2 linked regions of the Chryseolinea soli genome follow. The main gene of each other region encodes a partner of the protein of the gene in region 2 in a complex. Links are inferred from orthologs where the notes say so. Each region holds a gene or a part of one and is shown on either strand. Other genes may lie near its edges.

Region 1 (5,480 bases), 3.3 Mb from region 2 along the record:
TCGACGTAAAAAATGGATCAAGAGGAAGATCAGCAATCGAATGCAGGCCAATCAAAGCATGGAAAGTAATTCGATACGATGCAGCACCTGCCCCGAAGTCTTGCTGACGAGGAGCGTATGTTTCCAGGGCGCCTTGATGCATTCGTATGCCTCAACGTTATGGTTAAGCGCTTGCCAAAAGAAATCAGCGTACTGCGATTCGACGGAGGAGAGATGGGCATATTCGTATTGCAAGGCAGCGGTCGCAACGGGACGGCACAGCGTATCGGCGATCTTGGCGTGCTTCGAAAAAGGAAGCCCTGCAATCGTGTTCAAAGCGACTTGCCGACTGGCTGGATAGACGAAATAACTGGCCGAACGGCCATCGATATATTGGACTTTGACGCCCGTCACATCCGACAACCCGAGGGCCGTCATGGCCTTTTGCGGAAGACTGTCGTGGAGCGAAACGGCCAGGGCTATGGGCAGTCTCCCGGCGTCTGCAGAGCCGTCGCCAAGGTTGGCGGGTTTCTCGCAGGCGAGAAAACAAAAGAGGAGAAATCCCTGAAAGAGCAGGCAGGCCCTCATAGAAGACTTTTGGCCGCGTGATGATCGATCACTTTTTTCAAGGCTTCCAGCGCTTTGGTTTCCGACTGGTCAACTTTGCCATCGGCCTGCACGATCTCATAAAGATCGGCATACATATCGTTGCTCACCGTAGCCCCAGGATCACCGCTAAAATGGCGGAACGATGTTTCGATCACCCCGCCCAGGGACGAACGATCCAACGCGTTGTACTCGCGCAGGGCGGCGTACAGTTTCCGTTCGATGTCGGTACCTTCCGGGAACAGACTTTTCATTTTGGTTTTGATGGCCGCCAGCTCGTTGGGATCATAGCTGTCGTCGGCATGCGACATGTGGACATAAAGGAAAAGAATAAAGTCGCTAAAGGTCTTGTGAAGCAGCATAGACATGGAGTTGAACCCCAAAATAGCAAAAAATCATATTACCTGTATCCGGGACTGTCGCGATCGCGCCTTCTCGCCTTGCGGATTCGGGGCACCCGCCTTCTCCGCCCAGGCGGATTCGGCGGGTAAATAAAAAAAAGGCCTCGCCCGTAGACGAAGCCTTTTTTATAGAGACTCTTCGTGCTCCCGTTGGTGGGGAGCCTTGGAGAATGGATTACATCATGCCGCCCATTCCACCGCCGCCGTGAGGCATAGCAGGTGCAGGGTTTTCTTCGGGGATATCCGACACCACAGCTTCCGTAGTCAACAAGAGACCTGCGATAGAAGCAGCGTTCTCCAGGGCCAGACGGGTCACTTTCGTAGGGTCGATGATACCGGCTTCGAAGAAGTTCTCGAACTTGTTGTCGCGGGCGTTGTAACCGAAGTCTTTCTTGCCATCGCGAACTTTGTTCACGATCACAGAACCTTCTTGTCCAGCGTTCTCAGCAATAGTTCTCAAAGGAGATTCCAGCGCCAGGCGAACGATGTTCACACCGGTAGCTTGATCTTCATTGCTCAGGCCAAGGTCAGCGACGTTTTTCAGGGCTTCGATAGCGCGGATATACGCTACACCACCACCAGGGACGATGCCTTCTTGTACAGCGGCGCGTGTGGCGTGCAATGCATCGTCAACGCGGTCTTTCTTCTCTTTCATTTCCACTTCAGTAGCGGCACCCACGTAGAGGATGGCCACACCACCGGAAAGTTTCGCCAGACGTTCCTGGAGTTTTTCCTTGTCGTAGTCAGAAGTAGTGGTATCGATTTGTGCTTTGATTTGCGCGATGCGGGCTTGGATCTCAGGTTTCTTGCCAGCGCCGTTCACGATCGTCGTGTTGTCTTTGTCGATGTTCACTTTTTCAGCGCGGCCCAGCATGTCCAACGTAGCGTTTTCCAGCTTGAAGCCTTGTTCTTCGGAGATCACTTTTCCACCGGTCAATACGGCGATGTCTTCCAGCATGGCTTTTCTTCTGTCGCCAAAGCCGGGAGCTTTCACAGCCGCTACGCGAAGGGCGCCACGGATCTTGTTCACTACCAGGGTAGCGAGCGCTTCGCCGTCAACTTCTTCGGCGATGATCACCAAAGGCTTGCCGGTTTGTGCGGATTGCTCCAATACAGGAAGCAATTCTTTCATGCTGCTGATCTTCTTGTCGTAGATGAGGATGTAAGGCTGATCGAGGTCAGCTTCCATTTTCTCAGTGTTGGTCACGAAGTAAGCGGAAAGATAGCCTCTGTCGAATTGCATACCTTCTACGGTCTTCACTTCGGTTTCAGTTCCTTTGGCTTCTTCAACAGTGATCACACCGTCTTTGCCAACTTTATCCATAGCATCCGCGATCATCTTGCCGATGGTCTCATCGCTGTTGGAAGAGATGGTAGCCACTTGCGCGATCTCGCTGGAATCTTTGATTTTCTTGGATTGTTTGATGAGGTTTTGAACCACAGCATCAACGGCTTTGTCGATACCGCGTTTCAGGTCCATCGGGTTGGCACCAGCGGCCACGTTCTTGATGCCGTGGGCGTAGATGGATTGTGCCAATACGGTTGCCGTTGTCGTACCGTCGCCGGCGGCGTCAGCGGTCTTGGAAGCTACTTCTTTCACGAGTTGTGCACCCATGTTTTCGATAGCGTCTTTCAATTCGATTTCCTTTGCTACGGATACACCGTCCTTGGTCACCGTGGGAGCGCCGAATTTTTTATCAAGAATAACGTTGCGTCCCTTAGGGCCCAGCGTCACTTTCACTGCATCTGCAAGCTTGTCAACACCTTTCTTGATCTTGTCTCTCGCGTTGGTATCAAAGGTTATTTCTTTAGCCATAATTGTAATTTTTTGGGTTGATTCGATTAGATGATTCCGAAAATGTCAGAGTTTCTCATGATAAGGTACTCCTTGCCATCGATGTTGATTTCCGTGCCGGCGTATTTACCATACAACACGTTGTCTCCCACCTTTACCGTAACAGGTTTGTCTTTCAGGCCTTCGCCAACGGCGACGATGACGCCCTTCTGGGGTTTTTCTTTTGCTGTGTCAGGAATGATGATGCCTGATGCGGTTTTGGTTTCAGCTTCAGCGGGTTCAACAAGTACCCTGTCCTCATTTGGTTTGAAGTTGATTTTTGCCATATCTCTAATGGTTTAAAAGGTTAACAAATTTGACTGTTTCCGCCTATCACCTACCGTGCCAAGGCGAAAAGTGACGCGAATTACGACTAATTTTTTTACATACTGTCAGGTTTTACAGGGTATTTCGACGGGGGGACTGTCAGTCAATCGTTGGAAATAGCCAGGTTGGCAGGCTCGCCCCGCCATAGCTTTAGCGACGGCAGGCTTGCTCGGCATAGCTTTGGCCGACCCAGGGCCACCGTCCTTTTGGGCGCCTTCCGGGCCCATCGCACGAAGGTGCCTTTCCTCCCCGAATGCTGCTTTTTTTAAGTTGTGACCCATTTGCGGAATCGCTAAATTGGTAGTACTGAAGCTCCGCTAATATGGAAAAACTATCGAAAGACTGGCTCACCCAGGGATTGATCGACTTCGAGTACAAGAAATATGTGCTGATGGCCTATCTCCAGACCGTGAAAAACTCTTTCGGGAAAGTAGAACTTTACCCATTCCTGGCCGACCTTGTCTTTCACTATCGCAACCTGGTGGCCCTCAAGGAGAACAAGACTCTTTTCCGCGAATCGTTTCCTAAAGAGCTCTCCGTCGAGGAATTGAAAAAACTGGAGTTGCGCTACCGCGAGATCATCGAAGACGACGCCATCATGGTAGAGCTGGAATCCATCATCAACTTTGCGCTGCCCCAGATCCGCGACTCGCTGCAGGAAGGCTCTGTGATCTATGAATATGTGGAATCGCAATGCGAGATCTCGCCCGTGGGTGTCACGCCACTCTATGCCAAGGAAGGCTATTTGTTCGTGACCCAGCCACCGGAAAAGGAAACGCACATCTACCGCTATCAAATGAGCATTTTCGAAGGCAGCCAGGAACAATTAAGAAGCCTCAACACGCAATTTATCGACCGGGTGGAGAAAAGTGCTGCCAATACCTATGAGCGGCTCAAACTCGACCTGATCCGCAGATTCAGAGACCTGCCTAATCCCGCGGCCTACCTCATCCTGGCCCGCATGAAATTCCCCTTCTCCGAAACCCTGATGCCCGTGGCCAAGAGGTTGTTCGTGAAACACATTTCAGAAGCGGCTTGATCTGCTTCGCTGATGGCAAAATAAAAAGGCTGCTTTTGGGCAGCCTTTTTTGATATAAATGGGGTTGTAAATCCTATTTGGAAGAATCGGACGCAGCCGGAGCACCCGCGCTGGTCGAATCCAGGTTCAGGCTGGGCGTTGAAGGAGCCGGAGCTTGCTGGCCTGCGCGATCCAAAAGATCGTTGGACGAGCCGCCGCCTGCCGAAGGCGTGATAAAGTTAGTCGCCAGGGAAAGCAGCATGATGCCGATGATGAACGACCATGTGAGTTTCTCCAAAAGATCGCCGGTTTTTTTCACGCCGATAATGTTGCTGGCCGTAGAGCCGCCAAACTGGCTGGTCAAGCCACCACCCTTGGAATTTTGGGCCAGGATCACCAACACCAACAGAACAGCAAAAAGAATGATCAGAGAGATAACAAGCGTGTACATGGCTAATTTTTTAATTCCTCAATTTGAGCCGCAAAGTAAGCCTTTTTTTGTGGAAACTTCCAAATCAGCTTCTTCAAAACCTCGATGGCCTTGTCTTTTTTACCTTGTTTAAGCAGGATATCCACCAATGTTTCCGACACGATGTTGTCGCTGAATTCCCCGGTTTTTATGGTGCTAAGGTCGCCCGACGCGATGTTCGAAGGCTTGTCCTTGGCATTGCTGATGGAGGGTTGTGTTTTGATGAACTGATCGATCATTTCCAACTGCTCCTTTTGCTTTTCGCTCTCGGGCTCGATCGTTTCCTTCGTGCTGGCGATCTCCTCGATGATGTCTTCGCCGGGGTTATCTCTTTTTTTCTTTACGGGCGGCCGCGGTTCAACCGCGGGTGGGTTCGGTTGCTGGCGCTGGGCTTCCAGGGCCTTGGCCAGTTCGATAATACGTTCTTTCTTGGTCTTGGGAGGCTCTTCCAGGGCTTTTGCGAGTTCGACGATCCGTTCCTTTTTCGATTTGGAAAGGTCGCGGTGAAACGAGACGGGAAGAGGCGTTTCTGTTTTAGCGGGCTTTGGCTTTTCCTCTGCCGGGGCTGTCTTGGCTTTGCCTTCAATGAACAGGGCCTCAAAGTTTTGCTTCAACTCATGGAGCTTCTCCAGGTCGTGCATCACCTCATCGGCCAGCGAATCGGGGTCCAAATCATCCTGCGGCGTTACGGGGTCGGTCATCACCGCAGCGGCGCTGCTAATGGCCGACGAAAGCCTGGCTGATTTTACCACCGACAATTGATCGGCCTGCATCACTTCCTTCAAAATACCGCGGTCGGCCGCATAAACGGCTGCCAGCTGCAATTCCTGGGTCTGGGTGCTGAAT
Region 2 (6,406 bases):
TTGTAAAATCTGCCGCCCACAGCATTCAAGTCGTTGCCAAGACTATAGGTCTTGTTCAATGCATTGTCGATGCCGCAGAAGACCTCAAACGGAACATTCTTTGTGAGCAGGGTGCGGTAACCAATGCGGCCACCCACCAATACATAGGACTTGGCGAACTCGCTGTTGGCATCGTTCAACGGAATGTCGTCTGTGAAGCTGGTGGTGATGTTCGCGTAGAATTTCTTCACCGTAAGATCCACCCCGATGAGCCCGATGTTGGGTGCAACGCCCGTGAGTTGGTTGCCGGAATAATTCACACCGTCTTGTACGTAGTCCGAAAAACGATAGTGATTATACGTATAGCTTCCCCACACGCGCAGGTAGGACACAGTTTGGTCGGCCGCGAGCGACGGCATCCACGAAAGGGTGGCTTCAAGCCCGCGTTGAGAGGTTCTGCCGGCGTTTATAAAATAATCGGCACCATCGGGTGTGCGTTGGATCACGATGGTTTCATCGAGGCGGAAGTCATAGGCTGTCAGATCGAAGGAGACCTGACGATTGAGCGCGCTGCCGCGTATGCCCACTTCATAGCTGAGGCCCCGCTCGGGGTTCAGGCTGTTGTTATAATTTCCAGTCGACGGGCGTACTTCTGCTAAGGAAGGCGGCGAGAAGCCTTTGCTCACACTGCCATACACCGAAAGTGTATGCGTTAATTTTTTCAACAGCGCGACCCGCGGTGAAAATACAGGATCGAATTTGCGCTCTTGATTGATCACCGGTGTGACGATCAGCGATGCATAGTCATATTTCAAAAAGTTCATGCTGCCTCCCAACGTCAAAAAAAGATCGCCTGGTAATTCCAGGTCGGCTTGCGCAAAAGCAAGGAGCTGATTGGATTTCAACTTGTCGTCCGATTGGATGTTGCCCGCGACGCCGAGGTTGTTGTCGTATACTTTTACAGGTGAATAAAAGTATTGATACTCACCGCCAAAGGAGATCTTTCCATTCCATTTTTCTTTGTCGAAATTATATTGAGTCGTCACGCGCCCACCGACATTGTCTTCATGGCGCTTTTCGAAGTTTCGGATCGTGGGGTTTTTGAAATCCGTGATCGAGCCATAGGCCGCAGTCTTTATAGACCAGCGGTTGTTCCAGGCATAGTCATACACAAGTCCTGTATACGCTGTTTTATTGTAGACCGCCGCCTTTTGATCCACGGCGCCTTTCGCTGCCGGGGTAGTGGGTCGAGCCATGCTGGGATCCTGTTCGAACTGCGCTTTCGTGAGGCCACCGGGTGTTTCATAAAAAAGGTCCGTATAAAAAATCGTAGCCGACAGCGTGCTCTTTGAATTTAATTTGAATGCCAGATCCGCATTCACCGCATCACGGCGCATAGCCGTCTGCTGCCGGTATCCATCCGATTGTTGATGCGCAAATTGTACCGATGCTTTCACTTTATCCGATCCGCCGGAGGCCGACAATTGATAACGCTGCAAACCATAGCTGCCTGCCATCGCTGAAAACTGAAGCTGGGGAACCGGCTCGATCTGTTTTGTCAACAACATTACTCCACCGGTACCGGCGCCATACAAACTTCCACCGGGCCCCTTGATGATCTCGGCGTTGGTGATGGCGTTGAAGTCGATCAAATTCAAATAGGTATTGCCGCCACCATCCGTTAACGGCAAACCATTCCAATACATTTTCACATTGCGCACACCAAACGGCGAGCGAAGCAAACTGCCCCGGATGCTAAAGCGGTAGCTTCCGGGCGACCGCTCCTCCATGCGCACACCGGGTATGGTGTTCACCGCGGGGAGAATAGACGTGTTGCTAAAACGTTCGAGGTCTTTGGTGGACACAACACCCACCGCGGCGGGCACTTCACTCATGGGCCGGTCGTAAACATAGGCCTGCACCACCACCTCATTCAGGATTTTTGTCGTATCCGCTGGTGCCGAAGGGGCTGCGGCCTCCTGAGCAAAAGCAAAGCCGGCGGAGAGTATCGAAAAACTAAAGAGTAGAATTTTTTTCACGGGATCTGATTATGAAAGAAAGATAGGGAAGGAAAAGCATTCCTCCATTTCGTTTTGGGAAGAGTTCGTGAAATGGCGGTTTCAATGGTCAATCAACCTGAACACAGCGCACACCGATGGGTTCGGGGGTGTTCATTGTATTTGAATAAGCAAAAAAAGAGGCTGCCTTCCGGCAACCTCTTCTCCTTGAATATCTGGAAGATGCTTACGCTATTTTGAAAGCTTTCTTAACCGCATCCACAAAGTCTAATTTTTCCCAGGGGAACAATTCTACTTTCACTTTCTTCTCGCTCTTCTTGCCTTTGTTGAAGATCTTCTCTACCACTTTCGGCTCGCGGCCCATGTGACCATAGGCAGCGGTTTCCGCATAGATAGGAGTTCTGAGGCTGAAGCGCTGTTCAATGAAGTAAGGACGCATGTCGAAGATCTTGGCAACGCGCTTGGCAATCTCGCCATCGCTTTGTCCCACTTTGGCGGTGCCGTAGGTGTTCACATACAAGCCCACAGGCTGTGCCACGCCGATGGCGTAAGCTACCTGCACCAGCACTTCGTCGCATACACCGGCAGCAACCAGGTTCTTGGCGATGTGACGGGTTGCGTAGGCTGCCGAGCGGTCTACTTTAGAGGGATCTTTACCGGAGAAGGCTCCACCACCGTGAGCGCCTTTGCCACCGTAGGTGTCTACGATGATCTTGCGGCCGGTCAAACCGGTATCGCCGTGGGGACCGCCGATCACGAACTTGCCGGTGGGGTTCACGTGATAGTTGATATCGTCGCCAAAAAGATTTTGAACACGTTTCGGGAGCTTTTTCTTGATGCGGGGAACAACGATGTTGATCACATCTTCTTTGATCTGCTTCAACATCACGGCATCCTTTGCAAAATCATCGTGCTGGGTGGAGACCACGATGGTGTCGATGCGCATGGGTTTGTTGTCGTCGCTGTATTCGATCGTCACTTGCGACTTGGCATCCGGGCGGAGGTAGGTCATGACTTTGCCTTCTCTGCGGATGGTGGCCATTTCGCGGAGCAGGGCATGGGCCAGGTCCAACGGCAGCGGCATGTAGTTGTCGGTTTCGTTGGTGGCATAACCAAACATCATCCCCTGGTCGCCGGCGCCTTGATCTTCTTTCTTCTTGCGCTCAACGCCCTGGTTGATGTCGGGCGACTGTTCGTGGATAGCTGAAAGGATACCACACGAATTGGCTTCGAACATGTATTCGCTTTTGGTATAACCGATCTTGCGGATCACTTCGCGGGCGATGTCCTGCACATCCAGGTATGCCTCAGATTTCACCTCGCCGGCCAATACGACCTGTCCGGTAGTTACCAGGGTTTCACAAGCCACCTTGGAATTGGGGTCGTAGGCTAAGAAGTAATCAATAAGCGCGTCCGAGATCTGGTCGGCTACTTTGTCGGGGTGCCCTTCCGAAACGGACTCTGAGGTGAATAAATACGGCATAAGGATTTTTGGATTAAAGTGTTTATAGATTAAAGGACTGTTTTGAAAAATTTCGAATCGCAAATTTAGAGCGATTATTGAAAAAGAAAAAAGTCTACCAAATCAATCGAATTAAATGGCTAAAAACAAGAATATGGCCGGGGCCTTCGGCCAGGTGGGGCTCGTCTTGCGCCACCGGCTTACCGGTTGGGTTAGGATGGACTCCTCCTTGCCGGTAACCTCTACGGCTACGCAAAGCAAGGTCTCCGGGTTTAAATTTTTTAGCAACACCTCGAAAACAGCGTTGTTCCTGTAGGGCGTTTCAATAAAGAGCTGCGTCTGGTTCTTTTGCCGGGACTCCTTCTCAAATTCTTTCACCGCCTTGGCGGCTTCGCGCGCATCGATGGGCAGGTAGCCTTGAAAAGCAAAGCGCTGACCGTTCAGACCCGAGGCCATCAATGCCAGCAACAACGACGACGGACCCACCAGGGGCACTACCCGAATGCCGCGATCGTGTGCATACTTCACGGCCAGCGCCCCGGGGTCGGCCACACCCGGGCAACCCGACTCGGAAATGACCCCCATGTCGTGACCCTGTGTGATGGGCTCGAACAATTGCTCCAGCTCCTGGGGTTTCGTGTCCTTGTTGAGCACGCCAAAATGCAACGGCTCGATGGACTCATAAATCTTCAGGCTGCTTAGGTATCGTCGGGCCGTGCGTATATCTTCGGCCAGAAAGTGAGCTATGTGGGGCAACTCGTTCCGGACTTGTGCCGTTATCACCACGTTCTGCGTGTCGTCGGCAATGACGTTGGGGATGAGGTATAGCTTTCCTGGCATGCTTCGTGACAAAGTCGCGGTTTGAGGCTCCAAGTTGAGAAGAAATTTTTAATATGGGCAAGTGGCTGATCGTAATAGGCATCGTCTGCATCGCGATAGGACTCATCCTTACCTATGCCGACAAGTTCCCTTTGGGCAAACTCCCGGGCGATATTTCCGTGGAGCGGGGAAATTTCAAATTTTATTTTCCGCTCACCACCTGCATCCTCATCAGTCTGCTGCTGTCGCTCCTGCTGTTTCTCTATAATCGCTATAAATCCTGATCGTATATCGCTTAACATCATCCATGCTCACTTGTAAACGCTCTGCTTTCACCTTGCCGCCGCGCATCACCTATCTCAATTGCGGCTATATGTCGCCTCAATTGAAAGATGCCGAGAAGGTGGGCATCCGGAACCTGCGCCGCAAGCGCAACCCGGCCGCTATCAAACCCGAAGATTTTTTCAGCGACACCGAATTGTTGCGACAGGAATTTGGCACACTCATTCATGCGGACGATCCCAAACGCATTGTCGTCGTTCCCTCGGTTTCCTATGGCATGGCCAACGTGGCGCGCAACCTCAAGATCGGTCGCGGCGACAACATGATCGTGGCCGCCGAGCAGTTTCCGAGCAACTACTATCCCTGGCAACGCCTGTGTGAAGAGACCGGCGCCCAACTAAAATCCATCGCCCCTCCCGAAGAATTTTCAGGCCGCGGCCAAAAGTGGAACGAGCGCATCCTCGACGCCATCGACATCCACACAAAAGCAGTCGCCCTGGGGCACGTCCACTGGGTGGACGGAACCCTGTTTGACCTGATGGCCATTCGCCGGCGCACCCGCGAGGTGGGCGCCGCGCTCATCATCGACGGCACCCAGTCCGTCGGAGCCCTGCCCTTCGATGTACAAGCTTTCCAACCCGATGCATTGGTTTGCGCAGGATACAAATGGCTGCTCGGTCCCTATTCCACCGGCCTGGCGTACTACGGGGAGTATTTTGATCACGGCAAGCCCATCGAAGAAAGCTGGCTGAACCGGGCGCATAGCGAGCAGTTTTCACAACTCACCAACTATCAATCCACATACCAGGCGGGAGCCTTGCGCTATGAGGTGGGTGAGCATAGCAACTTTGTGCTGGTGCCCATGCTGCTGAAGTCCATCCAACAGCTCAACCGTTGGGGAGTAGCCAATATCCAGGAGTATTGCGGTCACATCAGTCGCGAGGCCACCCTAACCCTGCGCGACAAAGGGTTTCTCATTGAAGATGAAGCCCATCGTGCGAAACACCTGTTCGGCATCCGGCTTGGTCAGCACGATCCTGAAAAGATCAAAACCCAACTGCTTAAAAACAATATCTATGTGTCGTTCCGGGGCAACGCCATCCGCGTAGCACCCAACGTGTACAACACGGAAAAAGACCTGAAAAAATTCGCTACGTTGATATCACGCTAGAGCATGTCTGACAAAAAATCGTACGCCTACTTCATTGGTGGGATTGTCATTTGCTTACTGGGGTCAATTTTCTTTTCCACGAAGGCCATCTTTGTCAAGCTCGCCTATCGTGAAGCACCCGTGGATGCCATCACGCTGTTGGCCCTGCGCATGCTTTTCTCGCTTCCTTTCTTTGTCGTGTCTGCGTTTGTGTCGTCTCAAAAAAGCGATAACGTGAAATTCACGGGAAAACAATGGTTGGGCATTGCCTTGGTGGGATGCCTCGGTTATTATGTGAGCAGCTTGCTGGACTTTATGGGGCTGAAATACATTTCGGCAGGCATCGAGCGGCTAGTTCTCTTCATTTATCCCACGTTTGTGCTGCTCATGTCGGCCCTGGTGTTTCGCTCGAAGATCAGCGTTCAGCAGTGGCTGGCCTTGCTCATTACCTATGGCGGTTTGCTCATCGCTTTTTGGGGCGAGGCCCGTGTGGACGTGGCCAATGATTTTTACAAAGGTGCGCTGCTCATTTTTACGTGCGCCATCACTTATGCCATGTACATCGTGGGCAGCGGGCGGCTCATCCCTTCCGTGGGTGCAGCCAAGTTCAACAGCTATGCCATGAGCTTTGCAGCAGCGGCCGTGCTGCTTCATTTTTTTGTGACGTCATCCAATTCGCTGTGGGATCAGGATGCT

The links. The genes of interacting proteins can lie anywhere in the genome.
Region 1: the proteins of metK (region 2) and groL are in contact, whole or in part, in a cryo-EM structure (PDB 8P4O), measured with the Escherichia coli proteins. The link is inferred for Chryseolinea soli from one-to-one orthologs.

The regions. Positions count from the first base shown.
Region 1 is NZ_CP032382.1:5,412,567-5,418,046, forward strand. What follows is about bases 483-3,332. They hold groL (chaperonin GroEL), read right to left. Parts: upstream 2,803-3,332; coding sequence 1,162-2,802; downstream 483-1,161. Other genes in these bases: D4L85_RS22920 (hypothetical protein), read right to left, coding at 483-567; D4L85_RS22925 (tellurite resistance TerB family protein), read right to left, coding at 564-947; D4L85_RS22935 (co-chaperone GroES), read right to left, coding at 2,829-3,107. Outside these bases: more of D4L85_RS22920, read right to left, coding at 52-482; D4L85_RS22945 (hypothetical protein), read left to right, coding at 3,470-4,186; preprotein translocase subunit SecG, read right to left, coding at 4,260-4,616; D4L85_RS22955 (tetratricopeptide repeat protein), read right to left, coding at 4,619-5,480.
Region 2 is NZ_CP032382.1:2,090,088-2,096,493, reverse strand. Bases 1,353-4,274 are described here. They hold metK (methionine adenosyltransferase), read right to left. Parts: upstream 3,481-4,274; coding sequence 2,224-3,480; downstream 1,353-2,223. Other genes in these bases: D4L85_RS09060 (SAM-dependent methyltransferase), read right to left, coding at 3,592-4,274; D4L85_RS09070 (TonB-dependent receptor), read right to left, coding at 1,353-2,018. Outside these bases: more of D4L85_RS09070, read right to left, coding at 1-1,352; more of D4L85_RS09060, read right to left, coding at 4,275-4,311; D4L85_RS09055 (DUF2905 domain-containing protein), read left to right, coding at 4,353-4,562; D4L85_RS09050 (aminotransferase class V-fold PLP-dependent enzyme), read left to right, coding at 4,586-5,731; D4L85_RS09045 (DMT family transporter), read left to right, coding at 5,735-6,406. UniProt on the Escherichia coli protein: Catalyzes the formation of S-adenosylmethionine (AdoMet) from methionine and ATP.